Regions from separate parts of the Moritella viscosa genome, predicted to be linked through region 2. Evidence: predicted binding sites of a transcription regulator. Region 2 holds the regulator's gene; the other holds the start of a gene.
The links. Region 2 encodes sigma-54, which starts transcription at its own class of promoters, with help from an activator protein. Its sites were predicted from a motif close to GTTGGCACGNNNNTNGNNT; they were not measured.
Positions count from the first base shown of each region.

Region 1: a site for sigma-54 is predicted at 5,421-5,439, ahead of BT797_RS09895 (NarK family nitrate/nitrite MFS transporter). Genes of this name have one in related genera too.

Region 1 is NZ_FPLG01000059.1:95-7,747, reverse strand. Features, by position in the region: gene BT797_RS09920 (Na/Pi cotransporter family protein) at 1-205, opposite strand, end outside; gene rdgC (recombination-associated protein RdgC) at 574-1,491, opposite strand; gene phoB (phosphate regulon transcriptional regulator PhoB) at 1,889-2,575, shown strand; gene phoR (phosphate regulon sensor histidine kinase PhoR) at 2,598-3,896, shown strand; gene BT797_RS09900 (PstS family phosphate ABC transporter substrate-binding protein) at 4,196-5,173, shown strand; gene BT797_RS09895 (NarK family nitrate/nitrite MFS transporter) at 5,497-6,957, shown strand; gene BT797_RS09890 (glycine cleavage system transcriptional repressor) at 7,085-7,588, opposite strand.
Region 2 is NZ_FPLG01000088.1:117,623-125,275, reverse strand. Features, by position in the region: gene tldD (metalloprotease TldD) at 1-128, shown strand, start outside; gene yjgA (ribosome biogenesis factor YjgA) at 220-771, opposite strand; gene pmbA (metalloprotease PmbA) at 897-2,237, shown strand; gene mgtE (magnesium transporter) at 2,341-3,699, opposite strand; gene rapZ (RNase adapter RapZ) at 3,845-4,708, opposite strand; gene hpf (ribosome hibernation promoting factor) at 4,910-5,197, opposite strand; gene BT797_RS12650 (RNA polymerase factor sigma-54) at 5,229-6,740, opposite strand; gene lptB (LPS export ABC transporter ATP-binding protein) at 6,791-7,516, opposite strand; gene lptA (lipopolysaccharide transport periplasmic protein LptA) at 7,532-7,653, opposite strand, start outside.

The DNA of each region.
Region 1 (7,653 bases), on a different contig from region 2:
TAACCGTACTTGAAGACTGTACTAATGCCGTTACTAGGATACCCAATAGTAAAGCGACAAATGGATTAGTTGCGAAAGCGAAAATTTGTTCTGCACCAGCGCTACCACCGGAGAACATTTTAAAGCCTCCACTTACTGTAGATACTGCGACTAATACGAAGTATACCAATACGGCTACACTTACCCAGCTGAATACTTTTTTCATTGTGCTTGGGTTCAATTCAATTGCTTCGTTGTTTTTCATCTCTAGGTACCGTTTTATCTGTATCGAATGACAGATTTGTTTCAGTTAGTTGACGAGGTGGATTAAAACAAACTTTTGTGACAGAAATATTACAGTGGTTTTGTAATGTCATAAAAAATGAATATTAATATTTAAGTTTATGTTTTTTAAAGATTACTAATTTCTTATTATTTAATTATATTTTTATTTTACTGGCTTGAATAGCTTGATTCAGTTGTTTTTATGAACGAAAAATAATAATTGTGACAGGCTTGTCATGTTAGGTAGGGGGGGAGACATAAAATTGGAGGGCAGCATACCTATTTTAGGTATACTGCGTTGTAAAGCTATTATTTGGCCGTTGTTGTTTCTTCACCGCCTAACGCTGTGATTAGCTCTGGGATGAAACGCATTAACTCACCTGTCATTAAGGCAAAATCAGCATCAAACTTAGCGGCATAATCTTCTGTCGCTACATCGTCATTTTGTTCTTTAATCAGATCACTAAATTTAAGACGTTTTACCGACATGTCTTCGCCAAGTAAGAAAGAGAGTGATTCACTCCAATCTAAAGCTAATTTTGTCACTAACTTATCTGCGTTAAGATGGTGTTGGATTTCGTCACTGGTTAAGTCTTGCTCTTTACAACGGATAATACCACCGTGTTCAAGTGCAGAACGTAATTCAGCTTCATCACCCAGTTCAAAACCCGGTGTAGCACTGCCGTTATTTAACCATTCAGTCATGGTTACATCCGCTGGTGTGGTTAAAGCAACAGGTACAACGGGTAGACTACCCACACACTTACGTAATAAGGCGATGAGATCTTCGGCTTTTTTAGCGCTTGATGCGTCAACCACTAGTAAATCTTGTGAAGGACAAATCCAAGCAAATGTTTGGCTGCTACGTGGGAATGCACGTGGGAGTAGCTGATGAACGATATCTTCTTTTAGCGCATCTTTTTCTTTTTTCTTTAGGCCACGACCTTGCTCTGCTTCAATTGTGTCGACTTTTTCTTGTAGCATGTCTTTGACAACCGATGCGGGTAATACTCTGTCTTCTTTCTTCGCACAGATTAGGATGTTATCTGTAATGCCGTGCGTTAAAGCCTGACCAGATTTACCCAGTGGTTTGATCCAGCCGAACTTAGATAAATCTTGGCTACCACAAGGGGTAAAAGGGAAATCAGCTAACTTGGTTTCAAGTTGTTCAATATCTAATTCAAATGGACGAGTGAAACGATAAATTAGTAAGTTTTTAAACCACATTATAGCAGGACCTTGGTATCAACTGTTTGGATAACCAGTATACTCAAGGATGTTGGAAATACAAGTTTGCCTAGTGGCTAAACATCCATCAATCAACACCTTAATTTAATAGAATAACGCTAATTTGAAGCGATAAGTATTTTATTCTAACTTTTAGTTTAATTATTAAAATCAGTACATTAATTAAAAATTATATTGATAGCTGATTCATGACATTTGTTAGGTCTTAATCGTATTTTTAATAAAAAATTCATCAATGTAATAATACTGAAACATATTGAGCTGATAATCACTTTCAGTTAAAGTCGAAAGATAAGTGGTTCTTTCATCATTTAAATATAAATCTTTTACTGACTGGCGACGGTTATTAAGGGAAGAATAGTAAAGGATATTTAAAGTGTCTAAGCGAATTTTAGTAGTTGAAGATGAACTTGCGATCCGTGAAATGCTGTGTTTTGCATTAGAACAAAAGGGATTTGATGTTGTTGAAGCTGGGGATTATAACGAGGCGGTAGAGCGGCTTGTTGAACCTTACCCTAATCTAATCTTATTAGATTGGATGTTACCTGGTGGTAGTGGCATTAAATATATTAAGCACCTAAAATCTCAACCGCATTTATCCTCTATACCTGTCGTGATGTTAACTGCACGTGGTGAAGAGGAAGATAAGGTGAAAGGTTTGGAAGTGGGGGCGGATGATTACATCACTAAACCATTCTCACCAAAAGAATTGATTGCTCGGTTAAATGCGGTAATGCGTCGCGTTGCGCCAATGACTCAAGATACAGTTATTGATATTAGTGGTTTACAGCTTGATCCTGTTGCTCACCGCGTTTCTGCTGGTGAGGCTGTGATTGATATCGGTCCGACTGAATTTAAATTATTGCACTTTTTTATGACTCATCCAGAACGTGTGTATAGTCGAGAGCAGTTATTAGATAATGTTTGGGGCATGAATGTATACGTTGAAGACCGCACGGTTGATGTACATATCCGTCGTCTTCGAAAAGCATTAACACCGAGTGAACATGATAAATATGTGCAGACAGTGCGTGGTGCAGGTTATCGCTTCTCAATACGTTAATCATGAGAGTTGAAGTTTCAATATGAATAAGACGAACGCTTTTGTTGGTGGCTTATGGCGACTGCTTTATTGGTATATCCCGTTTTTTCTTGTTGGTTTAGTTATTGATAATATTACATTGAGTATGCTCATCGCCACTGTTGCACATGTTGTTTGGCTATATCGTAGCCAATATATATTACATCAGTGGTTATGGGTTGCGCGGACTGCGACACCGCCTGAAGGTAAAGGTAGCTGGGAATCCATTTTTAATGGTATCTATCGTTTGCAGCGTCGACATAAACGTAAGCGTAAAGAATTGCGTATGGTTATACGACGTTTTCGTGAAGGTGCGGAAGCCTTACCGGATGCCGTTGTTGCGTTGGATACTGATTATTCCATTATGTGGTGTAATAAATTAGCGCAACAAATGATTGGCCTGAAGTGGCCTGAAGATGCCCATCAACATATTGGTAATTTGATCAGAACTCCGGATTTCATTCAATATTTAAATTCGAAAGATTACCGAGAACCGTTAGAGATCACCTCGCCAGTACATAATGCTAAAACGTTAGAAATTCGTGTGATGACGTATACCGATGATCAATCGATGCTGGTGGCTCGAGATGTCACTGAACTGCGTCAACTGGAACAAGTCAGGCGTAATTTTATGGGGAATGTTTCTCATGAGTTACGTACGCCATTGACTGTATTAAAAGGTTATCTGGAAATGCTTGAACCTGATGAGTCGGATAAAATGTTTGCGCGGGCGCACAAAGTTATGTCTGAACAAACTGGGCGTATGGATTCGTTGGTGAACCAATTGTTAGCCTTGTCTCGTATTGAAGCTGCACAGGCTGTCGACTTTGAAAAGCAAGTCGATATACCGTTTATGTTGTCGATGTTAGAGCAAGAGGTATTGATTTTAGGTGCAGATAAAGCCTTAAGGGTTGAGTTCCATATTGAACATGGCTTGTTTGCACTGGGTGATGAATCGCAATTACGTAGTGCGGTATCTAATTTGATCTACAATGCGGTGCGTTATACGCCTACGGACGGCAAAGTGGTCGTTGAGTGGAAGCATACACTCGCTGGTGGTTTATTCTGTGTGACCGATAATGGCGATGGTATTTCTGCCGAGCATGTACATCATTTAACTGAGCGTTTCTATCGTGTCGATGATGCGCGTTCACGTGATTCTGGTGGCTCTGGTATTGGTTTATCAATTGTGAAACACGTATTAAGCAATCATGACAGTTTGTTAGAGATTGATAGTAAAGTGAACAAAGGCAGTTGCTTTCGATTTACATTACCGTTAGTAACGTATGTAAAACGCCATTAACGTTACCACGATTGTTACTGTACTATTGTTACTACACTGAGCCCATCCCATTGTGATGGGCTTTTTTTTACTATCAATTTATACTGCATGGAAATTGGTAGGGTGTTTATTTGTAATAATTTGTGTACTGTCATCAAACCGTCATGTTTCATTCATATTATTGTCATCAGTTTATTGAATACTTATAGTCACAGAAACGAGATGTAAGCTTATATTACTTGTAGTCGTGGACACTAAATACAAAGCTTATATACCTGTAGTTATAGACACAAAATAAAATTATACTTGGAGAAGTAAAAATGAATATTAAACAAATTGTTGTAGCATTAGGGATATCAATGACAGCAATCGCTTCACAAAGCGCATTTGCAGCAGGACTAGACCCTAAATTACCTGAGTATCAAAAAGTAAGTGGTATCTCGGGTAACCTATCTACAGTTGGTTCAGATACATTAGCAAACATGATGACGTTGTGGGCTGAAGAATTCAAACATACTTACCCAAGTGTTAACGTACAAATTCAAGCGGCTGGTTCTTCTACTGCACCGCCGGCACTAACAGAAGGTACTTCGCAGTTCGGTCCAATGAGCCGTAAGATGAAGTCTAAAGAAATTGAAGCGTTTGAAAAACGTTACGGTTACAAGCCTACCGCAATTCGTGTTGCTATCGATGCACTTGCGGTATTCGTGCACAAAGATAACCCAATTAAAGGTTTAAGTATTGCCGATGTTGATGCAATTTTCTCAAGCACACTAAAATGTGGTGAAGCGAAGCGTGTTGAACGTTGGGGTGAGCTAGGGTTACAAGGTTCTTGGGCTGAGCGAGATATCCAATTATTTGGTCGTAACTCAGTATCGGGTACTTATGGTTACTTTAAGAAGAAAGCACTGTGTAAAGGTGACTTTAAAAATAACGTAAATGAGCAACCTGGTTCAGCGTCTGTTGTACAGTCGGTTTCATCATCACTTAATGCAATCGGTTACTCAGGTATCGGTTACAAAACATCGGGTGTTCGTGCTGTACCTTTAGCTAAAAAAGGGACTCACTACATCGAAGCATCGTTAGATAACGCTGCTTCAGGTAAATACCCATTGTCTCGTTACCTATACGTTTACATTAATAAGAGCCCGAACAAAGCATTATCTCCAATGCAAACTGAGTTCTTAAAACTGATATTATCGAAACAGGGTCAGAAGATCGTAGCTAAAGATGGCTATATTCCACTACCTAACTCAGTTACATCAAAAGACCTAAAGAAAGCAGGTATTACACTGTAATACGATTTACATAGGTTAAATGATTCAAAGCTCGCTATCTAGCGGGCTTTTTGCTTTTTGGTATAAAATAAAATGAGGCTGTAGGCTTGTTCGAAGCATGTGCAACCTTGGGGGTTTTGCTCGAAAAATGATACATTGCTCACATTTAGTCACCATATTGGTGCAAATATTCCACCCCCAGTCTATAACATCATGGTTTTAATGTGTTAAGTGTTTGATAATAAATGTTTTAATCTGGTTTTGTTAAGTTGGCCTTAGTATTGCTTTGTTCTAGATAAGATAAATTTTTTAAACTTTGTTTTTATATCTTAGAGGGAATTTTTATGGGACAAGAAAAATTTAATATATTGTCTTTTTCAGGGAAGATGAAAACCTTACACTTATCGTGGATGGCATTTTTTATTACGTTTGTGGTCTGGTTTAATGCTGCTCCATTAATGTTAGCGATTAAAGACAGTTTAGGTTTAACCACAGAAGAAGTGAAAACCTTACTTATTCTTAATGTAGCATTAACGATTCCTGCACGCGTTATTATTGGCATGTTAACCGATAAATACGGACCTCGAATTGTTTACTCTACATTATTAGCAGTCTGTTCCATTCCCTGCTTTATGTTTGCAATGGCGACGACCTTTGAACAATTAGCTATAGCGCGTTTCATGATGGGTCTGATTGGTGCGGGTTTTGTTGTTGGTATTCGCATTGTCAGTGAATGGTTTCCTGCCAATGAGTTAGGTACCGCAGAAGGTATTTATGGTGGTTGGGGTAACTTTGGTTCCGCAGCAGCTGCATTCACATTACCGACAATTGCATTATTGTTTGGTGGTGAAGATGGCTGGCGTTATGCGATTGCTATTACAGGTTTAATGAGCTTGGTATTTAGTGTTGTGTATTACTTCAACGTCACTGATACACCTAAAGGTGCGACTTATTTCCGTCCTAAAAAAGGCGGAGCAATGGAAGTGACCAGTAAAGGTGATTTTTATTTACTGCTGATCATGAAACTACCTATGTATTTGACGCTTGGCTTATTAGCGTGGAAATTATTACAAATCGGCATGTTCACTGAAACCACCACTCACTCTATCTATGTAGGTTTAGGTGTACTGTATGTTCTTGATTGCTGGAAAACATACCAAGTAAATAGCGATATTTTTGTTAAAGACGTGCCTGAAATTGAACGTTATAAGTTTAAGCAAGTGGCTGTACTTAACGTTTTGTATTTTTCTACATTTGGTTCTGAGTTAGCGGTTGTTTCTATGTTGCCATTATTTTTTGCAGAAACATTCGGACTTGGGATGACGGAAGCAGGTATGGTTGCAGCGTCTTACGCCTTTATGAATCTGATGTCTCGCCCAGGTGGCGGTTGGATCAGTGATCGCTTTGGTCGTAAGAAAACATTATTAATTTTAACCGCTGGTTTAGCCGTTGGTTACTATGCGATGTCACAAATTACAGCTGCGTGGTCACTGCCTCTTGCTATTGCAACTGCAATGGCATGTTCATTCTTCGTGCAAGCAGGTGAAGGGGCTGTATTTGCTGCAGTACCATTGATCAAACGTCGTTTAACGGGGCAAATCGCGGGCATGACTGGTGCCTATGGTAATGTGGGGGCAGTATTCTATTTAACGTTGTATTCGATCGTATCCACGCAAGTATTCTTTTATGCAATTGCAATCACGGCGATAGTCGGCTTTATTGCTTTGTTATTAATGGAAGAGCCAAAAGGTCATATTGCAGAGGTAGATGAAGACGGTAAAGTGACGTTAATTAATGTGTCATAAATATGCTTAGCAACTAAAATATCGTTAGATATATTTTATGACGAAAGTGTGACAGAGTTGAATGCGGCGCCATTATCATAGTTGATAATGGCGCCATTTTTATATAACGATTTACTTATTTACTTACTTATGCTTCTGTCATTTCAGTAATTAAGGTTGGTGATATTTTTGCTAAGTCACCATTAAACATATCATGGTCTAGGGTCTCAGGCAGTGCCAGTTTAAGTTTGGCATAAAAACGGTTGTTATCAGACTGCCACAGATCTTTACTGTGTGTTGTTATCGCTTTTAACTCAATACCGTGCTGCGTTAATATCTTAGATATTTCGTTGATAATTCCCGGACGGTCGTTATCTTGGATAATAAGGCAGGGTGACTTTTTCCAAATACTTTGATTTTTACCTTCGGCGAAATTTATGGTAAGGCCTGGGATCAGGCTTAATGCTTCACATAAATCGCGGTAATATTCATCTTCTACTGAAATTTGTAAAATGCCTGCAAATTGTCCTGCTAGCTCACTCATGTTACTTGCTAACCAGTTTCCCTTATGCTCGGCGACGACACGTGATAAATTGTTTATGAGACCTGATTTATCATCACCAATAAGCGTTACGATAAGTTGTTTAAGCATTACTAAGCCCTATATAAAAATCTTGTGCTAAACGTTTTGTTTAGCTACTTTGATCACTTAATATG
Region 2 (7,653 bases):
TTGGTAACGACCTAGCATTAGATAAAGGTGTGGGTATTTGTGGTAAGGAAGGTCAGAGTATCCCTGTTGGTGTTGGTCAGCCTACACTGAAATTAGATAGCATGACTGTGGGTGGCACTGGTAGCTAATTTGCTATCTGTGTTATTCATTTGATAAAAATAAAGCCCTAGCAAGTATATAAATGACTTGTTAGGGCTTTATTGTTTGTGCAGACTAATATTATAGACCCGCTATCTCGCGTAGGTGTTTAAAGATTTCTTTGCTTGGTTTAGCTGCTTTCAGCGGCTTTTCCGCTTTAAGTTCTTTATTCACTTGGCGAATCAGTTGACGTAGTTTTTGACGATCAGCGTTTGGATATTTTTCCATTAACACTGTGATCGCAGCATCACCACCGGCAATTAATTCATCACGAACAATCTCTAATTTTGTTAACTCAACCGTTGCTTGGTTATGTTTATTAGTGATCTTGTCGTATGCCAATTGAATCGGCTCGAGACCATCGCTACGCATAATTTTGCACATGTACGATAGATGTCTGCTGTAAGCATCTGTACGTACAGCAATTTTTCTTGCCGTCACAATTGCCGCGAGTAAGTGTTCAGAAAAATCCATTTTGGCAATCTCTGCTTTACTTAGTAAAGAGATCGCGCCAGCAAGTTTAAGCGTCTTAGCTATTTCAATTTTGTTTTCTGCACGACTTTGATATAGCTCGTCGTCTTCAGCACGTCGGTAAGACTTTTCGCTGGTAATATTCCGTTCTTTTACGCTCATAATATTCTTTTTCAAAACGATTGATATGTTAATTGTATCAGTTTATTGCTAATTGCGCAGTTGCTGCAGGAATTTTTATCGCAACATGGTATGCTTAATCTAGTATAACTTATTGAAATGAGCCCATGAACTTAAAACAGCAAATTACATTAGAACAAAATAAATTGGAATTAGCCGTTACTCAGGCACTCGATATCGCGAAAAAGGCAGGCGCGACTGATGCTGAAGTAGCTATTTCACGACAAACGGGTTTGTCTGTGAGTACACGCATGGGCGAAGTTGAAAATGTTGAATTCAACCATGATGGGGCATTAGGTATCTGTGTATACCGCGGTCAACGTAAAGGTAATGCATCAACCTCTGATTTAAGTGAAGCGGCAATTAAAAGCACCGTTGCTGCGGCGTTAGATATCGCATTACATACAGCTGAAGATGAATTTGCTGGTCTTGCTGATCGTGACCTAATGGCGTTTGAACCAGAAGACCTAGATTTATGTCATCCAATTGAAATTGAACCTGAGTATGCCATTGAGCAAGCTTGTCTCACCGAACGTTTAGCCTTGGCGCAAGATTCTCGTATTGTGAACAGTGAAGGTGCATTTACCAGCCATAGTAGCATTAAAGTTTATGGGAACAGTCATGGTCTCGTGAATGGCTATGCAAGTACCCGCCATAGTATGAGTTCGGTATTAATTGCAGAGCAAGACGGCGCAATGGAACGTGATTACGGCTATTCAATGGCGCGTGACGCAAGTAAATTGTGGACACCTGAGCAAGTAGCTACCGAAGCGGTTAATCGTACTGTAGACCGTTTAGGCGCGCGTAAAATAGATACCTGTAATGTCCCGGTTATTTTCCATCATGATGTTGCAAGTAGCTTAATGGGTCAGCTAGTCATGGGTATTAGCGGTGGTAGCTTATATCGTAAGTCATCATTCTTATTAGATAAGTTAGGCGAACAAATTTTCCCTGACTGGCTAAATATCCAAGAACGTCCGCATATTAAAGGTGGTTTAGCCTCATCTATGTATGATGCTGAAGGTGTGCGTACTAAAGATTTAAATGTTGTAGAACAAGGTATTTTAAAGAGCTACCTATTAACCAGCTACAGCGGTCGTAAATTGGGTATGCAAACAACTGGTCATGCTGGAGGTATCCATAACTGGAATGTCACTGGTAAAGGCGAGACATTAGGTCAACTGTGTCGTCAAATGGGCACTGGTTTATTGGTGACTGAATTGATGGGGCAGGGGGTGAATATTGTAACGGGTGATTATAGCCGTGGCGCCTCAGGTTTCTGGGTTGAGAATGGTGAGCTGCAGTATCCAGTACACGAGATCACAATCGCAGGTAATTTAACTGATATGTTCAAAAATATTGTTGCCGTCGGTAACGATATCGATGTTCGTAGCAGTATTCTGATGGGCTCAACGCTATTAGAATCAATGCAGATTGCTGGTAACTAATATCCCCCAAGTTTAAATGAAAAAGCCAGTGTCATGATGACACTGGCTTTTTACGTTATAGGTTATTCACTTTACTTTATGATCTCTGCTTCCGTTAAAAAGGCTAACCGTAAACCAGTGTTGCCATGCCTAAGAAGGCAAATAGACCGACGACATCGGTAACGGTTGTGAGAGCCATACCGCCAGCTAATGCAGGATCGATATTGTATTTCTTCATTGCCAGTGGAATGACAACGCCAGCAAGTCCGCCCATCGCCATGTTGATAAACATTGCGCCACCAATGATTAGGCCTAGAGATGGGTCGCCTTTCCATAATGATACTATGATAGCAATAGATATTGCCCAGATAGCACCGTTCAGTGCGCCTACCATGGCTTCTTTACCAATTAGCCAACGGCTATTGTCGTCATTAATATGGCCAACAGCCATACCTCGAATAACGAGTGCGAGGGTTTGATTACCAGCAATACCGCCCATACTCGGCACTATGGTCATTAAAATAGCCAGTGTAGCGAGTTGTTCCAAGGTTGCTTCAAACATGTTAGAGACGGATGCAGCAGTTAGTGCGGCAATTAAATTAACCCCAAGCCAGAGTGTTCGACGTTTGGTACTTTGCATCACTGGCGCGAAGGTATCTTCATCGTCATCCATACCGGCCATACCCATCATGTCATGCTCGGCATTTTCACGAATAATATCAACCACGTCATCGATGGTAATACGTCCGAGTAGTTTGCCTGAATCATCAATTACAGGCGCTGAGATCCAGTCATGACGTTCAAATAGCTTTGCAATCTCAGAGGTATCCATATTGGCAGGTAAGGTTTCTGCTTCGCGATCCATAATAGTGCGAATCACACTGTTTGGATCTGTTGTTAATAACATGGCTAAGGGTACATCGCCAATTAAGCGATCATCTTTATCAACCACGTATAAAGTATCTGTAGCTTCGGGCAATTCACCGCGTAAACGGATATAACGTAAGATCACATCGACAGTCACATCAGGTCTTAAAGTAATTGTGTCTGTGTCCATGATACTGCCTGCAGTATCTTCTGGATACGCCATCGCGGTTTCTAAACGTTGCCGATCCTGAGTATCCATTTGGGTGATAACTTCTTGATAGATACTGTCTGGTAAACTACGGAGTATATTTGCTAAATCATCGGTATCTAAACCTTCTGTTGCAGCAACAAGGGATTCCGTATCCATCATTTTGAGAATACTGGTTTTGGCATCTTCATTAAGTTCGTCAAGGATCTCACCCTGCATTTCTGAGTCGGTCAAACGCCACAGTACTTTACGACAAGCTGGTGGTGATGATTCCAGTAATAACGCAATATCACAAGGGGGAGTTTGGTAGAGCATTCGTTTCACGTGAACAAACATACCACTATCAAGTGCTTCGTTCACTTCGCTTAAACGTAGGTGTGTGCTGTCATGCTCCATCTTTTCTGGCATATGTAGTCCCCATTCTTATCATTCTTCTGCAAGACCTTGCTCGCTGGTGCTGCGTAATTCTAGCTTAATCTGTATTTATAATCAGCATTAACAATAAAGTATAATAATTAACTGTATAGATTGTTAAAGCCATTGCAAATGAGTCCTAGCTAATTTTATGTTTGTTTTTTTCTAAGGTTTGATGGCGAGTTTGCACTACACGATTTTGTAGTTTAAAGCTCTTTGCTAATTGTTCAGCAATGAATACTGAACGATGTTGGCCACCTGTACAACCGATAGCAACTGTGACATAACTGCGGTTGTTTTTTTCTAACATTGGTAACCAAGTCGTGAGTAAGTTTTCAATTTGTTGGGAAAAGCTCATTACATCAGGTTGTTGACTCAGGTATTTAATAACTGGTTCATCAAGACCTGTATAAGGTTTTAATTCAGGGATCCAATGGGGATTTGGTAGAAAACGGACATCAAATACATAATCGGCATCCATAGGTAGGCCATGTTTAAAACCAAACGATTGAAATACTAAGACAAGTTGGTTGTTTTTCTTTCCTAAAATGCGTTCTTTAATTTGTTCACTAAGTTCATGAATGTTGAGTTCAGTAGTATCGATTTTTAAATCAGCGAGTAAAGCTAAAGGGCTTAATCGTTTCTCTTCTATTTCAATGGCTTGCGATAGGGATAGTTCGTCTTTTGTGAGAGGGTGAAGACGTCTGGTTTCACTATAACGTTTGATGAGCACAGATTTATTGGTATCAAGAAATAAACTAGTTAACTCGGTGCTCGCTCTTAACTCAGCAATGATGTCGTTTAATTCTTTTTTTTCTGTTGGTAAGTTACGGACATCAATACTCACAGCCATTTTTTCGGTTTGGTCATTTAAGGTTTGTAGAAGTTGCGGTAGTAATTTTACTGGCAGGTTATCTACGCAATAGTAGCCTAGATCTTCAAGTACGCGTAATGCAATGGATTTTCCGGACCCTGATTGGCCGCTGACTATTATTAATTTCATCTTTTGTCCTCACATCTGCGCAGTAAATATATCGTGACCATAGTCAACACTAGGTTGCTAATTTAAAACTTACAGCGATATAAAATAATGGGGTCATTATCCCGCAATTGATTTGGATATGATATGTTTTAATTATGTCAGAAGCATTAATACCTAAAGGAAAAATGGTTTTCCTTTAGGTTATTTGTGGCGAGGTTAAAATTAATGGCGAATCAACTTCTCTTTATGCTTAATCACTTGGCGATCGAGCTTATCCATTAAGCCATCAATTGCGGCATACATGTCATTGTGTTCATGCACGGCAAAGATCTCACCCCCATTTAAATGTATTTTTGCTTCTGCAATTTGAAGTAATTTTTCAACATTTAAAATCACATGAATATTGTTTATATGATCAAAATGCCGTTCTAATTTGGAAAACTTGCTATCAACGTAATCTTTCAGTGAGTCTGTAATGTTTACATGTCTACCGGTTAAATTAATTTGCATATATGTCTCCCCTATGAAGGTTGGATTAGCCCTATAATAGGCTTTTACGCTGATTAGACGGTGGTATACTTAGTGCCTCTCGATATTTTGCAATCGTACGTCTAGCCACTTTGATACCTTGATCAGCAAGTAAATCAGCAATCTTGCTGTCACTTAATGGTTTAATGGCATTTTCTGCCGCGACCAATTTTTTTATTAATGCACGAATAGCGGTTGATGAACATTCTCCGCCATTGTCAGTACTGACATGGCTTGAAAAGAAAAATTTAAGTTCAAAAATACCACGTGGTGTATGCATAAACTTCTGCGTTGTTACCCGTGAAATCGTTGACTCGTGCATCTCCACTTCTTCGGCAATATCATTTAAAACCATAGGTTTCATGGCTTCATCGCCATATTCAAAGAAATCAACTTGGCGTTGAACAATACTTTTCGTTACTTTTAGTAAGGTTTCATTACGGCTTTCTAAGCTTTTAATAAACCATTTAGCTTCTTGTACATGGGTTCGAATAAACTGCCCGTCGCTGCTATTACGATTGCCTGTCGACAAGTTTGAATATTCATTGTTCACTTTTAATCTTGGCACAATGTCAGGATTTAACTCTACTACCCATTGATTATTTTTTTTCTTTACTAAAACATCGGGAATAACATACAGCCCTTCAGTCTGATCAATTACGTTGCCAGGTCTGGGTTCTAGACTCTGTATTAATTGCATGATCTCTTTAAGTTGTGGTTCTTTTAATTTTGTCTTACGGCTTAATTGACGGTAGTCGCGATTGCCCAATAAATCCATGTGAGACTGAATTATTTGCTGACATTCTGTTAACCAAGGTGTGTTTTTAGGTAAATGCTGGAGTTGGATCAATAAACATTCTTGTAATGAGCGCGCAGCAACGCCGATGGGATCGAAATGCTGAATACGCTTCAATACAGCTTCGATTTCATCTAATTCAATTTGTTCTTCACTACTGCTACTGTCGCTGAGTTCTTGGTGATCGCTATTGACGCTAGACAGGATATCTTCACAAGTCTGATTAAGGTAACCATGATCATCAATGCCATCAATAATCGCAACAGCAATAGCACGATCAGTGTCAGTAAAGGGGGTTAATTCCATTTGCCACATGAGATGCTCATATAAGCCTTCGCTAGTCTCACCTTGATAGACTTGGTCTAAGCCATCAATACCGCCACCCGCACTGCCGTGAGTCTGTATTTGAGGAGTGTAGACATCATCCCAATTACTGTCATTAGGTAGTTCATCTGGCATTGCTTCACTGGCGAGCGCATCACTCACTTCTATTTGGCTGGCATCGGTAACAGTGTCGTTATTATCCAGATTATGCTCATCGCTACTTTCTGCACCATTTGGCTGAGCTGTATTGGGATCTTCTTGTTCCAGTAGCGGATTACTGTCTAATGCTTCTTGAATCTCTTGTTGTAACTCCAAGGTCGATAATTGTAATAATCGAATCGCTTGTTGCAACTGTGGCGTCATTGCCAGAGATTGACTCATACGAAGTTGTAATGATGGCTTCATCTAACGACTACTCTCTCTCTTCCTTAATGCGGTAACGTATCAATATCAAACTATAGTCGGAATTGATCTCCAAGGTATACTTCTTTTACTTTTTCGTTGGATAAAATCTCTTCAGAAGTACCTGATGCGATCAAATGTCCATGGCTCACAATATAAGAGTGTTCACATACATCGAGCGTCTCACGTACGTTATGGTCGGTAATTAATACCCCTAAACCACGATCTCGCAGATGTTGAATAATTTTTTTAATATCACCAACCGAGATTGGATCAACGCCAGCAAACGGTTCATCTAATAAAATAAACTTTGGATCTGCTGCGAGTGCGCGGGCAATCTCAACGCGGCGGCGTTCACCACCCGATAAGCTCATTCCTAAACTATCGCGAATATGGGTGATATGAAATTCTTCTAATAATTCTTCTAACTTTTCTTCACGTTCGAAACGCGTTAGTTCAGTTCGTAACTCTAAGATTGCCATGATATTTTTCGTTACCGATAAACGACGAAAAATAGATGCTTCTTGGGGTAAGTAACCAATACCTTGTTGTGCACGAATGTGCATTGGCTCATGCGTTAATTCTTGGTCATCAATGAAGATTTGTCCATGATCTCGCTTAACCAAACCAACTACCATGTAAAAGGTGGTGGTTTTACCTGCGCCATTAGGCCCAAGTAAACCAACAATTTGGCCTGATTCAACTTCGAGACTCACATCTGACACAACTTTTCGTTTGTTATAACTTTTTGCTAAGTGTGATACTTTTAAACGTGCCATATGAATTCATTTACTCTAATTAGTTTTGTTGTCTTCAGGAGTGAAAATAGTGATCACTCGATCGGATTCATGCTTGCCGCTTTCGGCTATCATTTCTTGTTTGTCAATTTGGTAGATGATCTTGTCACTTTTAACTT